3 regions of the Kineococcus gurbantunggutensis genome follow, and region 3 is predicted to be linked to each of the others. Evidence: riboswitches for the same ligand, from Rfam matches in the RefSeq annotation. Region 3 holds a riboswitch; each other region holds the start of a gene.

Region 1 (4,660 bases), on a different contig from region 3:
GGCACGTGCTGGCCGGCCTGCCCGCGGGCGTGCGGGTGCGGGTGCACGCCGACCGGGTCGTGGACCTGGCCGACGACGGGGGCGCCGGGGAGGCCGGCCCGGGGCGCCAGCGGGTGCGGCTGGCCGGGGGCGCGGCGCTGGAGGTGGACGCGGTGCTGCTGGCGCAGGGGCACCCCGACGTGCTGCCCGGCCCGCGCGAGCGGGAGCTGGCCGCGTTCGCCGACCGGCACGGGCTGGGCTACGTCGCCCCCGCCTACACCGGCGACCTCGGCCTGGAGGACGACCTCGTGGCGGTGCGCCCCGGCGAGGACGTCGTGGTGGCCGGGATGGGCCTGGCGTTCGTGGACCTGGTGGTGCTGCTCACCGAGGGCCGCGGCGGCCGGTACGAGCAGGGCCCCGGCGGGGAGCTGGTCTACCGGCCCAGCGGGGCCGAGCCCGTCCTGCACGTCGGCTCCCGGCGCGGGGTGCCCTACCGCTCGAAGATCACCTACGAGCTCGCCCGGCGCCCGGCGCTGCCGCGGTTCTGCACCGTCGCCGCGGCCGAGGAGCTGGCCGCGCGCCGCGGCGGCCCGCTGCGGCTGCGGCGGGACGTGTGGCCGCTGATCGCCAAGGAGCTCGCCGGCGCGCACTACGGGGAGCTGTTCGCCGGGCACCCGCAGCGCACCCGGGTGCCCGCGCGGGAGTTCGACGCCCGGTTCGCGGCCGCGCCGTGGGGTTCGGCGGAGCTGGACGCGCTCGTGGAGGAGGCGGTGCCCGACCCCGCCGACCGCCTGGACCTGGCGCGCCTGGACCGGCCGCTGGCCGGGTGGTCCTCGCCCACCGCGCGGGGCGTGCACGAGCGGGTGCGCGCCCACGTCGCCGCCGACGTCGCCCGCCGCGGCGACCCCGCGCACAGCGCCGACGCGGCGGTGTTCAGCGCGCTGCTGTCCTGCTACGGCGTCGTCGCGGCGCTGGCCGCGCGCGGCCTGCTCGACGCGCGCTCCACCGCGTTGGAGGTGGACGGCTGGTGGCACGGGTTCTTCAGCTGCGTGGCCTCCGGCCCGCCGCCGCAGCGGCTGCGCCAGCTGCTCGCGCTGGCCGACGCCGGGGTGGTGCGCTTCCTCGGCGGGGACCTGCGCGTGCAGCCCGACGAGGCGGCGCAGGCGTGGACGGCGGTGGGCGGCAACGGGCCGGTGCACCTCGCCGCGCGCGTGCTGATCGACGCCCGGCTGCCCTCCCCCAGCGTTCGGGACGCCGCGGACCCGTTGCTGCGCAACCTGTCCGCGCGCGGCGAGGCGGTGGAGCGGGAGTTCCGCGACGAGGGCGGGGAGGTGTTCACCGGCGGGCGCCTGGCGGTGGACGAGGACGGGCGGGTGCAGCGCGCCGACGGCACCGCGCACCCGCGCCGGTTCGCGGCGGGGCCGTGGGTGGCCGGCGGCGGGTGGGCGCCGGCGTTCCCGCGCCCGGGCCTGGACGCGGGGTTCTTCCGGCTCAACGACGCGCTGGCCGCCTCGCTGCTGGCGGCGGTCAGCGCCGGCGCGCCAGCAGGTGCCAGTAGCGCGCCGTCCGGCGGAACCCGTCGCGCCGGCTGAGCTCGACCTCCAGCTCCTCCAGGTCGGCCACGGAGCGCTCGTCGGCCCGGCCGGCGTCCTCCAGCAGCGCGGTGACGGTCAGCACCCCGTGGCGCGCGACGACCTCGCCGCCGGCCGCGGCGACGGCCCGCTCGACCGCGTCCGGCTCCAGGCGCAGCACCGAGCTGCCGGTGCCCGGGTCCGCGCCGCGCTCGGCGTCGAGCAGGACCCACGCCTGCGCCGGGCCCTCGCGCAGCGCGGCGGTCAGCACGTCCGCGGCCGGGTTGGGCGCCAGCAGCGACAGCAGCCCGCCCGGGCGCAGGGAGGAGGTCAGCGTGGCCACGTCCGCGGCGACCTGGGCGGTGCTGCCGCGGTGCTGGAGCACGTCGTGGCACAGCACCACGTCGAAGGAGCCCGAGCCGCCGGCGCGGTGCCGGGTCAGCGCGGCCAGCGCGCTGAGGTCCTCCAGGCCGGCGGCGACGGTGTGCAGGCGCTCGGCGACCCCGGCGGCGGTGGCGGCGGCGCGGGCCGCGCCCAGCACGTCCGCGGAGGTGTCCAGGACGGTGACCGCGTGCCCGGCCAGCGCGAGCTGCAGCGCGTCGCGGCCGTCACCGCCGCCGGCGTCGAGCACGCGCAGCGGCGCGGGCCCCAGCTCCTCCAGCGCCCCGCGCAGCAGGGCCGCCACGACGCGGTAGCGCAGGCGGCCCCACGGGGACTGCTGCCAGGTGGACCAGGCGGCGGCCTCGCGGCGCTCGGCCTCGGTCGGTCCGCCCCCGGCGGGCGCGGTGGTGCTCACGGTGGTGCCTCCCCATCGGTCCTGGCGTGAGCACCCTCCACGAGGGGGTTGCTGCGACGTCCTCGAGCCAGGTCTCTCGGTCGCTCTGGATGGTCCGGGCAGCCTACGCCAGGCGCGGCGGGGGCGGGGCGCCCCGCGGGCCGGGCCTCAGGGGGCGCGGTCGGCCTCAGGGGCGGGGTCGGGAGCGGGGTCGGCGTCGGGGCCGGGCGCGCGCAGCAGCGCGTCGGCCAGCGCCGACCAGGCCAGCAGCGCGCACTTCACGCGCGCCGGGTAGCGCGCGGCGCCGGCCAGCGCCACGCCGTCGCCGATCACGTCCTCGTCGCCGGGGTCCTCCCCGCGGCTGGTGAGCATCCGGTGCACCGCCCGCCGCGCGTCCTCCACCTGCGCGACGGGCCGGCCCACGACCAGGTCGTGCAGCACGGAGGCGGAGGCGCGGCTGATCGAGCAGCCCTCCGCCTCGTAGGAGACGTCGCGCACCACGGCGCCACCGGGGTCGCCCCCCGGACCGGGCGCGAGGTCGACGCGCAGGGTCACCTCGTCCCCGCACACGGGGTTCACGTGGTGCACCTGCACGGCGAAGGGCGTGCGCAGGCCCGCCCCGTGCGGGGACCCGGCGTGCTCCAGGAGGAGCTGCCGGTGCAGGTCCACCGGTGCCCCCCTCAGGCCCGCGGGGCGCGCTCGCCGGCCTCGACGGCGACCTCGAGCCGGTTGCCGGCCGGGGGCAGCGGGCAGGTGGCGTGCTCGGTGAACGCGCACGGCAGGTTCTGCGCGCGGTTCAGGTCCAGCACCAGGGCGCCGTCGGGCCCGGGGGCGGCCACCGTCAGCGAGCGGGCCGTGGCGGAGGTGCTCACGCCGCTGGTGAGGTCGGTGAACAGCAGCTGCAGGCCCTCGCCCGAGCGCAGCGCCAGCAGGGAGCGCTCCACGCCGTCGGGCGTGGTGAAGGTCACCCGCCCGGCCGCGGTGCGCGCCTGGCTCAGCCCGGCCACGACCGACCCGACGACCACCTCGTCCTCGTCCGCCTCCAGGCGCGCGGGCAGCACCCAGCGCTCGTCGAAGCCGAACACCGGCACCCCGGAGAACCCCGCCAGCACCGGCGAGCGCGGGTCGCGCACCCGCAGCCCGGCGTTCCCGCTGCGGCGCAGCACCTCCACGTGCCGCTCCCCCGTCACCACGGTCACGCCGGCGCCGTCGTCGACCGGGTGCAGGACGTGCTCGCCGGTCAGCGGCGCGCCGTCCAGCAGCAGGCCGTCGACCTCCTGCGCGCGCACGTGCACGCCGTCCGCGGCGCTCCACCACCGCCCCGGCAGGTCGCCGGCGCGGGCGGGGGCGCCGCCCAGCCAGTGCAGCGCGGTCAGGCTCAGCCAGCCGTGCGGGTCGGAGAGCACCTCGGTGCGCCGGGCGCGCCAGGCGTCCCAGCCGCGGCGGGCGGCGGTGTCGCCGGTGCCGGCGGTGCCGGCGGTGCCGGCGGTGTCGGCGGGGGTGGTCGTGGTGCTCACGCGGTCTCCTCGGTGGCGGTGCTGCTGCGGTGCGGGTGGCGCAGGCCCAGGTGGTCGCGCAGGGTCTCACCGGTGTACCCGGTGCGGTAGGTGCCGCGCTCCTGCAGCAGCGGCACGACCCGGTCGACGAACTCGTCCAGGCCGGTGGGGGTCAGGGTGGGGATGAGGATGAAGCCGTCGCAGGCGTCGGCCTGCACGAACAGGTCGACCTCCTCGGCGACCTGCTGCGGGGTGCCGACGAACTGCGGGCGCGCGGAGACCTCCACGACGAGCTCGCGCACGCCCCAGCCGTTGGCGCGCGCCAGCTCCCGCCAGCGCCGGGCGGTGCCCACGCGGTCCTTGGCGTGCTGCACCCGCCCGCGGGTGGCGACCGCCTCGGGGTCGGGGTCCTGCGCCGGCAGCGGGCCGTCGGGGTCCAGGCCGGGCAGCTCCCGGCCCCACAGCTGCTCCACGAACGCCACCGCCTGCTCGGGGCCGACCTGCTGGAAGCGCACCTCGCGGGCCCGCTCGGCCGCCTCGGCCGGGGTGTCGCCGAGCACGAACGTGGCGCCGGGCAGCACCTTGACGTCCCCCGGCGCGCGCCCGTGCGCGGCCATCCGGCGCTGGACGTCGGCGCGGAACTCCCGCCCGGCCTCCAGGGTGCCGTGCAGGGTGAAGATGGCGTCGGCGGTGGCCGCGCCGAACTCGCGCCCCTCGGGCGAGTCGCCGGCCTGGAGGAGCACCGGGTGGCCCTGCGGGCTGCGCGGCAGCTGGGCGCCGTCGGCGCGCACGTCGAACTGCCGGCCGCGGAAGCGCACCGGGGCGACGGCCGCCGAGCG
Region 2 (4,660 bases), on a different contig from region 3:
GGCCCGGTCCACGCGCTTCTGCAGGTCCGGCTCGTCGGTGACCTGCACGGTGAGCAGGCGGCCGGGGTGGCGGTGGCGCAGCCGCTCCAGCACGTCCGGCTCGGGCCGGTCGTGCAGGACGCTGCGCACGAACCGCCGCGCCGGCGCCGTGCGCGGCGCGGAGAACACGTCGTAGACGTCGCCGACCTCCACCACGCGTCCGTCCTCCATGACCGCGACCCGGTCGGCGATCTGCCGCACCGCGTCCATCTCGTGGGTGATGACCACGATCGTGACGCCGAGCTCGCGGTTGACCCGCCGCAGCAGCGACAGGACCTCGGTGGTGGTCTCCGGGTCCAGCGCGCTGGTGGCCTCGTCGGCCAGCAGCAGCGGCGGGTTCGTCGCCAGCGCGCGGGCGATGCCCACGCGCTGCTTCTGCCCGCCGGAGAGCTGCTCGGGGTGGGCGTGGGCGCGCTCGAGCAGGCCGACGAAGTCCAGCAGCTCGGCCACCCGCGCGTCGCGCTGCGCCTTCGGCACGCCGGCCACCTTCAGGGGGTAGGCGACGTTCCCGGCGACCGTTCGGGAGCGGAACAGGTTGAACTGCTGGAAGATCATGCCGATCTTCTGCCGGGCCCGGCGCAGCTCCTTCTCCGGCAGCCGGGTCAGGTCCTGCCCGGCGACGGTGACCGTGCCGGAGGTCGGCGCCTCCAGCGCGTTCATCAGCCGCACCACCGTCGACTTGCCGGCCCCGGAGTAGCCGATGACGGCGAGGACCTCGCCCTCGTGCACGTCGAGGCTGACGTCGTCGACGGCGGTGACGGCCTTGCCGCCCCTGCGCTCGTACCGCTTGCTGACGCCCGTGAGGCGGACGATGGGTTCGGCCACGTCAGCCCTGCGCCGCCCGGGCGTCCTGCTCGACGTCGGTGAGCTCCTGCTGCAGGGTGGCGGCGTCGGTGTCGCGCACCACGGCCTGCGGGTAGCTCTTGACGAACTCCGCCTGCACCGCGGGGTCGTGGATGAGGGCGGCCAGGTCCAGGTACGTCTGGTCGCCGGTGTCCTCCGCGCGCGAGACGAAGAGGTTCACGTAGGGCGCCGCGGAGGAGCTGCTGGGGTCGTCCTGGAACACGATGTCGTCGGGCGACAGGCCGGCGCTGGTGGCGTAGTTGTTGTTCACCACGGCGCCGGCGGCCGAACCGCTCTGCAGGGCGTTGGCGGTCTGCGAGGCGTCCAGCGCGGTGACCTCGACCTTGGCGTCCTGCACGTCGTCGGTGGTGGAGAACGCGTTGCCGCCGCCCTCCAGGGTGAGCAGGCCGGCGGCCTGCAGCACCAGCAGCGCGCGGGCCTCGTTGATGGCGTCGTTGGGGATGGCGATCGTGGCGCCCGGGGCGAACTGCCCCGGCTCGTCCACGGTGGTGGAGTACAGCGGCAGCGGGTAGACGGCGGTGGCGCCGATGGGCTGCAGGTCGTCGCCGGCCTCGACGTTGTAGTTCGCCAGGTACTGCACGTGCTGGAACTGGTTCAGGTCGACCTCGCCCTGCTTCAGCGCCGGGTTCGGCAGGCTGTAGTCGGAGAAGTTGACCAGCTGCACCTCGACGCCCAGCTCGGAGCGCGCCTTGTCGACGTAGGTCTTCCAGTACGGCTCGGCCTGGTCGGTGACGCCGATGCGCACGGTCCGCACCTCGCCACCGCCGGCGGCGGTGGTGGCGGTGTCGTCGCCGGTGCCCCGCACGACGAGGGTGACGACGATCGCCACGATCGCGACGATCGCGAGGCCGATGACGATCGGCAGCTTGCTGCGCCCGGGCTTCTCGGGCAGGGCGGGCGGCGTGGTGCTGGACAACGCGGGCTCCTCGTGGGTCGTGCTCGGTGGGTGCGCCGGCGGACCGGGGGTCCGCGGCGGGGGTCGAGGGGGCGGCGCCGCGGGGGCGCGCGCGGGGTGGGGGGCGGTCAGCCGGCGACGGTGGCGGTGCCGCCCCGGGGACACGACGGGGACGCGGCGCGCGGGCTCACGACGGCTTGCCTCCTGCTCGGGAAGGCCGCGGGCACCGGGGGTGCCGCACGGCCACACGCTTGCGGGACGCTCCGTCCCGCCGGGCTTTCACCTGGAGCACCCCACCGCGGACGAGGGTTGCCGGTCAGCTAGCCAGGGCTTGTCGCTGACGCTCGATGCCGCCGCGAATCGTACGAGGGCCGCGCGGGGGGCGTCAAAACGCCCCGGGGGCGGGCGCGGCGGCGCCACCGGCGCTGTTGCGAGTAGGTTGCAACAAGCGGTCGGTGCGGCCCGCCCGCTCCCGTCCCCGCGCCCGCAGGAGGTCCCGTGCCGTCAGCCGGCGCCCCGCCCCGTCCCGGTCCGCCCGGTCCGCCCGGCCCGCCCGGGCCCGCCGCCCCCGGCCGCGCCGCGCGCCCGGCCGACCCGCTGGGCCGGCGCGCGCGGGCCCGCCGCCGCGCCGCGGTGCTGGTGCTGCTGGTGGCGCTGGCCGCGGCGGCGGCCGTGCTGGGCGCCGCGGCGGGCGCGGCCGCCGTGCCGCCCGGCGACGTGCTGCGCATCGCCGGGCACCACCTGCTCGGGCTGCCTGCCCCCGCCGTCGCCGGCCCCGCCGCCGGCGCGGTCGCCGACGCGGTGGTGTGGCAGGTGCGCCTGCCGCGGGTGCTGCTCGGCCTGGCCGCCGGCGCGGGCCTGGCGGTGTGCGGCACGGCGATGCAGGCGATGGTGCGCAACCCGCTGGCCGACCCCCAGCTCCTCGGCGTGACCTCGGGGGCCTCCACGGGCGCCGCGGCCGCCCTCCTCTTCGGCGCCGGCGCCGGGTGGGGCGCGCACGCCCTGCCCGGCAGCGCCTTCGCCGGCGCGCTGGCCGCCGCCGTGCTCGTCCACGCCGTCGCCCGCTCCGCCGGCCCGCTCACCTCCGCGCGGCTGCTGCTGTCCGGCGTCGCCGTCGGCCACGCCCTGCACGCGGCCACCAGCTTCCTAGTCTTCGCCTCCGGCTCCGCCGAGGGCGCGCGCTCGGTGGTGTTCTGGCTGCTGGGCTCGCTCGGGCTGGCGGCGTGGGGCGCGCCGCTGGCGGTGGTGCTCGTCGTCGTGGCCGCCACCGCGGTGCTGCTGACGGCGTGGGGGCCGCGGCTGGACGCCCTGGCGCTGGGCGACGAGACCTCCCGCGCGCTGGGGGTGTCCCCGGCGGCGTTCCGCACGGCGCTGCTGGCCGTGGTGGCGCTGTGCGTGGGGGTGCTGGTGGCCGCCTGCGGGGCCATCGGCTTCGTCGGCCTGGTCGTGCCGCACGTGGCGCGGCGCCTGGTCGGCGGCGCGCACCGCTGGTGCGTGCCCGCCGCGGCCGCCCTGGGCGCGGCGTTCCTGGTGGCCGCGGACCTGCTGGCGCGCACCGCGCTGGCGCCGCAGGAGCTGCCCGTGGGCATCGTCACCGCGCTGGTCGGCTGCCCCTTCCTGCTGTGGCTGGTGCGCACCACCCGCACCGCCGCGTGAACCCCGCGACGACCCCGCGACGACCCCGCGACCCCTCCGAGGAGACCCGTGCCCCGCAGCGACCGCCACCACCGCACCGCCCTGCGCACCCGCGCCGGCGCCCTGGCCGCCTGCGCGCTGCTGACCGCCGGGTGCGGCGCCGGCGGTGAGGGGGGCGAGCGGGACGCGGCCCCGGGCGCCGGGCGCGTGGAGGTCGTCAACTGCGGCCAGCGCGTGCAGGTGGCCTCCCCGCCCGGGCGCGTGGTGCTGCTCAAGAGCGCCGCCGTGCCCGCCCTGCACGCCCTGGGCGTGCTGGGCAGCGCGGTGGCGCGCGCCGGGCAGTACCCGGCGGGCTACTACGACGCGGCCGCGCGGGCGGAGCTGGACGCGGTGCCCCTGCTGACCGACCGCACCGACACCGCCGGGCACCTGCGCATCTCCCGCGAGACGGTGCTGGCCCAGCGCCCCGACCTCGTGCTCGGCGAGGTCGACGGCCTGGACCGCGCGGTGCTGGCCGCCTCCGGCGTGCCGCTGCTGGAGGAGCCGGCGCTGTGCCGCACCGGCGAGCCGGCGTCCGGGTTCGAGGAGGTCTACGCGCAGGTCGAGCTGTACGGGCGCGTCTTCGACCGCGAGGAGCGCGCCCGCGAGGTCGCCGACGGGCTGCGCGCGCGCGTGGAGGCGGTGCGCGAGCGGGTGGCCGCGGCCCGGGCCGCCGGCGCGCCGCGGCGCACCGCGGCGGTGCTGTACCCCACCGTCGGCGGGGGCGTCACCTACGCCTACGGCGCGGGCAGCACCGCCGCGCCGCAGCTGGAGGCGGCGGGGCTGGTCAACGCGTTCGCCGACGTGGCCGACCGCGTCTTCGAGGTCACCCGCGAGGAGCTGCTGGCGCGCGACCCGGACGTGCTCGTGCTGCTGCACGGCGACGGCGAGCCGGGACCGGTGCTCGAGGCCGTGACGGGCCTGCCCGGCGCCGGGGGCCTGACGGCCGTGCGCGAGGGCGAGGTGCTGGTGCAGCTGTTCAACTTCACCGAGCCGGCCACGCCGCTGGCGGTGCAGGGCCTGGAGCGCATCGCCGAGCGGTTCACCACCGGGACGGCGCCGTGATCCGCGCGCGCGGCGTGCGGTTCGCGCACCGCGACCGGCCGGTGCTGCACGGCGTGGACCTCGACGCCGCCGACGGCCGGGTCGTGGGGCTGGTGGGCCCCAACGGCAGCGGCAAGACGACGC
Region 3 (4,660 bases):
CGGCCCAGTCCGGGCGGGAGCGGTCGCCGTAGTTGTACGGGCCGGTGGCCAGGCTGGCGTCGTAGCCGCGGTACTGGCGGTACTCGGCGATGTAGGCGTTGAAGTACGAGCGCGTGGTGCTGCCCGTGGTCGAGGTGAAGCCCTTCAGCGTCCAGCTCGTCACCGGGGTGGAGCCGAAGGAGACGGCGTCCACCTGCAGGCCCGGCTCCGTGGCCGCGCCGTCGGTCCAGTAGCGGAAGCCGACCAGCGCCCCGGCGGGCACGCCCGCCAGGGAGGCGCTCAGGTCCACCCACTGGCCACCGGTGGTGCCGGTGACGCCCTGGCCGAAGTTCTGGCCGTTGGGGTCGGTGGTGGTGGAGCGGTTCGTCGCCAGCGGCGTGAAGGTCCTGCCGCCGTCGGTGGTGTAGACGGCGTAGGCGTAGTCCCAGTCCTGCTCGATCTGGTACTTCACCTTGGCGCGCAGCGTGCTCGCCCCGGCGGGCAGCGGCGCGAGCATGGTGTTGTCCAGGTCGTCGCCGGCGCCGGAGTACCAGAAGTCCGCGCCCTCGAACGGGGTGCCGATCGTGGTGGTGACCTTCTTGTCGGGCAGGTTCACCACGAGCGCCTGGGCCTGCTTGGTGTTCGCCTCCGCCGGGCCGAGCTTGGTGCTCACCTTGGCGCCGGGCGCGACGGTCTCGTGGTTCAGCCAGCCCAGCTGCAGCTTCTCCCAGGCGCCCATGTGCATGGGCTCGGTGCCGATCCCGTCCTCGGGGCGGCCGCTGCTGCCGTAGGAGCCGGAGGACATCAGCGACCAGAACGCGGTGGAGTTCTCCGCGCCGCCGGAGTTGCCGGAGGTGTCGTACAGGTCGGGCAGGCCCAGGTCGTGGCCGAACTCGTGGGCGAAGACGCCGACGCCGCCGTTCTCCGGCTCGACGGTGTAGTCGCCCACCCAGTACTTCGACCCCCCGATGCGGGTGCCGCCGAGCGGGTTGGTCGTGCCGCCCACGGAGGGGCCGCCGGCGCCGACGCGGGTGCTCTGGTTGTACCAGCGGTGCGACCAGATCGCGGCCTGGCCCAGGGTGCCGCCGCCGACCTCCTCGCCCTCGCCGGCGTGCACGGCCTGGAAGTGGTCGATGTAGCCGTCGGGCTCGTCGAAGTCGCCGTCGCCGTCGAAGTCGTAGCGGTCCCACTGGTCGAAGCGGGAGAGCTCCTGGTCGATCTGCGCGGCCGACCTGCCGGCGGCGACCTGCTGGGCGTACCAGCCGTTGAGGGAGTCGTTGACGAACGTCCACGCCGCCCGGTCGCCCAGGGCGTTGTCGCCGTAGGAGGCGCCCGTGCCGGGCAGGCGCACCCAGTCGGTGACGGCGCCCTCGACGGTGTAGCGGCCGGAGGAGACCTCGTCGTAGTAGTTGGCCATCGACACGTCGCCCTCGGCCTGCGAGAAGAGCAGGTCCTCGTAGTACGGCCGGGAGAAGTCCTTCGTCCAGATGGTGGTGTTGTCCACCGAGCGGTCCGGCGCGGGGATGCGGTTGTGCGGCAGGTCGCTGAACTCGCCGAGCACGGTGAAGATCTGGTCGGTGTCCTCGCGGGCGAGCTCGACGAACTGCCCCTTGGCGACCTCGACGACCTTCCCGTCCCCGCGCGCGGTGGCCTTCCCGCGCAGGACCTTCTCCAGGCCGGCCTGGCGCAGGGCGCGCTGCTTGTCGGCGAGCGGGTTGGGCAGGTCGTGGGCGCGGCCGGGCGCCTCGGTCCCGGGGGCGGCCCCCGAACCGGTGCCCGCCGGGGCCGCGGGGGCGGGCGCCGCCGCCGGGGGAGCGGTGCTGGGTGCTGCGGGGGGTGCTGCGGAGGCGACCGCCGGGGTGGCCGCGACGAGCGCGGCGCCCACGACGGCGCAGAGGGTTCTTCTCAACGCACGTGCTCCTGGGATCGAGGGGGCTGGCGCCCGCGTGCCGGAGGGTCTCCGGCGACGGTGTCGGGCGGCCGGGTTCGACTTTATGTCACCCACATGGTTCGTCAAGACACGCAACAGGGAGTTAACAGAGTGCCCCGCCGAACGAGCCCGGCCGCCGCGCGGGTGAGCCGGTTGACACGGCGCCCCTGCGCCGGGCACGGTGTCCCCACGACCATCGAGAGCGGCCGAGAGACCTGGCTCGACGACGCCGCAGCAACCCCCCTCCCGCAGGGCGTGGGTGCTTCCGCCAGGACCGATGGAGGGCACGGCATGACGCAGGACCGCACCACCGAGCTGCACTCGCGCCGGCACGTCGACCTGTGCCGCTGCGGTTCCGCCGCCTGTCGCTGACGACCCGCGGAACCCGTTCCCGACCGCGGGGCGCGCCCCGCGGACCCGGGGCGCGCCCCGCCCGCCGGTGCACCCGCCGAGCCCCCGACCGGGGCCCGTCTGGCGCACCCTCCCCGCCCGAAACCCCGGCCGTCCCCGCGCCGGGCACCCCTCACGCACGCACCTGGAGAGAACCCGCATGTCCACGAGCACGTCCGCCGCGGCGCCCGCCGACACCACCGACGCGAAGTTCGCCGAGTACGCCCACCCCGAGAAGCTGGTGAGCACGGCCTGGCTCGCGGAGAACCTCGGCCGCGAGGGCCTGGTCGTCGTGGAGAGCGACGAGGACGTCCTGCTGTGGGACACCGGCCACATCCCCGGCTCGGTGAAGGTCGACTGGCACACCGAGCTCAACGACCCGGTCACCCGCGACTACGTCGACGGCGCCGGGTTCGCCGACCTGCTCTCGCGCAAGGGCATCCGCCGCGAGGACACGGTCGTGCTGTACGGCGACAAGAGCAACTGGTGGGCCGCGTACGCCCTGTGGGTGTTCACGCTGTTCGGCCACGAGGACGTGCGCCTGCTCGACGGCGGGCGCGCCAAGTGGGTGGCCGAGGGCCGCGAGCTGACCACCGAGGAGCCGGCGCGCGAGCGCACCGAGTACCCGGTGGTCGAGCGCGACGACAGCCGCGTGCGCGCCTTCGCCCCCGACGTGCGCGAGCACCGCGGCGGCCTGGTGGACGTGCGCTCGGCGCCGGAGTACAGCGGCGAGCGCACCCACATGCCCGACTACCCGCAGGAGGGCACGCTGCGCGGCGGGCACATCGCCGGCGCGGCCAGCGTGCCGTGGGCCAAGGCGGCCGACGAGGACGGCACGTTCAAGGACCGCGCGGCGCTGGAGGAGATCTACTTCGGCGGCGCCGGCCTGACGCCGACCACGGAGACGATCACCTACTGCCGCATCGGCGAGCGCTCCAGCCACACCTGGTTCGTGCTGACGCACCTGCTGGGCCTGGAGAACGTGCGCAACTACGACGGCTCCTGGACCGAGTGGGGCAACGCGGTGCGCGCGCCCATCGTCGTCGGCACGGAGCCGGGCACCCGCTGACGTCCCGCGCGCGGGGGCCGCGGCCGGTGCCGCGGCCCCCGCGCGCGTCCCCGGCAGCGTCCTCCCGGGGGTCCTGCGGTGCCGAGGTGCCCGAAGTGCCCGAGGTGCCGAGGACCCCGCGCGGGGGACCGGTGACACGAGGAGGTGCCCGTGGCCAGCCCCGACGAGCACGCGTTCGACGTGCTGGACGTCCTGGAGGTCCGCCCGCGCGCGCCGCGGGGACCCGCCGGCTCGCGCGGCCCGGCGGCGCTGCGGTTCGCGCGCCGGCTGCTCAGGCGCCTGCGGCGGCGCTGACGCCCCGCGCGCCCAGCGCCTCGATGACCTCGCCGACCACGACGACGGCCGGGGGGCGCACCCCCGCGGCCCGGGCCACCGCCGCGATCTCGCCCAGGGGCGCGGTGGTGGTGCGCTGCCGCGGCGACCAGCCGTCCTCGACGACCGCCACCGGGGTGCCCGGGTCGCGGCCGGCGGCCACCAGCGCGGCGCTGAGCCGCTCCAGCGCCGAGACGCCCATGAGGACGACGAGGGTGCCGTCCAGGCGCGCCAGCGCCTCCAGGTCGTCACCGGCGAGGTCCTCGTGCCCGGACAGCACCGTGACGCAGCGCGCCGCGCCGCGGTGGGTGACGGGGATGCCGGCGGCGGCAGGCACCGCGAACGCGCTGGTGACGCCGGGCACCACCTCCACCTCCACGCCGGCCTCGCGGCAGGCCAGGACCTCCTCGCCGCCGCGGCCCAGGACGTAGGGGTCCCCGCCCTTCAGGCGCACCACGGTGCGCCCGGCCAGGGCCGCCTCGACCAGGACGCGGTTGATCTCCTCCTGCGGCACCGGGTGGTTCCCCGCCGCCTTGCCGACGTCGACGACCTCGACGTCCGGGTCCAGTTCGGTGAGCACCCCGGTGGGGGCCAGGCGGTCCACGACCACCACGTCGGCCTCGGCCAGGCGCCGGCGCCCGCGCAGGGTCAGCAGCTCCGGCTCGCCGGGCCCGCCGCCCACCAGGACCACCCGGCCCGGGTGCGGCCGCCGCCGGCGCAGCGGCAGCTCGCCGGAGTCCAGCCGGTGCCCCAGCGCGCCCGCCAGGACCCGGGCGCGCTCGGCGTCCAGGCCGGTTCCGGTACCGGCGCTGCTGCCGGCGCCGGTGCCACCCGCGGTCACGGAGACCACGACGTCGTCGCGGCGCACCACGGCGGGTTCCACCGCGGTGCCGGCCGCCGCGTCGCCCGGGCGCACGCACCACACGCGCCGCTGCTCGGCGAGGACGGCCAGGGCCTCGTCCTCGCGCGCGTCGCCGGTG

Evidence for each region. Region 3 has a riboswitch for S-adenosylmethionine ahead of ACRYR7_RS17055 (sulfurtransferase). Riboswitches for the same ligand answer to the same signal wherever they lie in the genome.
Region 1: linked by a shared signal. The riboswitch ahead of ACRYR7_RS07075 (class I SAM-dependent methyltransferase) and the one ahead of ACRYR7_RS17055 (sulfurtransferase) in region 3 are both predicted to bind S-adenosylmethionine.
Region 2: linked by a shared signal. The riboswitch ahead of ACRYR7_RS04065 (MetQ/NlpA family ABC transporter substrate-binding protein) and the one ahead of ACRYR7_RS17055 (sulfurtransferase) in region 3 are both predicted to bind S-adenosylmethionine.

What each region holds. Positions count from the first base shown of each region.
Region 1 covers NZ_JBJLSG010000025.1:37,289-41,948, forward strand. Annotated here, with positions in the region: gene ACRYR7_RS07070 (FAD/NAD(P)-binding protein) at 1-1,571, shown strand, start outside; gene ACRYR7_RS07075 (class I SAM-dependent methyltransferase) at 1,507-2,346, opposite strand; SAM riboswitch class I at 2,356-2,442, opposite strand; gene sufU (Fe-S cluster assembly sulfur transfer protein SufU) at 2,494-2,994, opposite strand; gene ACRYR7_RS07085 (DUF1684 domain-containing protein) at 3,006-3,842, opposite strand; gene ACRYR7_RS07090 (NtaA/DmoA family FMN-dependent monooxygenase) at 3,839-4,660, opposite strand, start outside.
Region 2 covers NZ_JBJLSG010000013.1:43,423-48,082, reverse strand. Annotated here, with positions in the region: gene ACRYR7_RS04070 (methionine ABC transporter ATP-binding protein) at 1-864, opposite strand, end outside; gene ACRYR7_RS04065 (MetQ/NlpA family ABC transporter substrate-binding protein) at 866-1,819, opposite strand; SAM riboswitch class IV at 2,041-2,150, opposite strand; gene ACRYR7_RS04060 (FecCD family ABC transporter permease) at 2,396-3,454, shown strand; gene ACRYR7_RS04055 (ABC transporter substrate-binding protein) at 3,503-4,537, shown strand; gene ACRYR7_RS04050 (ABC transporter ATP-binding protein) at 4,534-4,660, shown strand, end outside.
Region 3 covers NZ_JBJLSG010000099.1:13,074-17,733, reverse strand. Annotated here, with positions in the region: gene ACRYR7_RS17060 (immune inhibitor A domain-containing protein) at 1-1,888, opposite strand, end outside; SAM riboswitch class I at 2,100-2,193, shown strand; gene ACRYR7_RS17055 (sulfurtransferase) at 2,460-3,368, shown strand; gene ACRYR7_RS17050 (hypothetical protein) at 3,519-3,662, shown strand; gene cobA (uroporphyrinogen-III C-methyltransferase) at 3,640-4,660, opposite strand, start outside.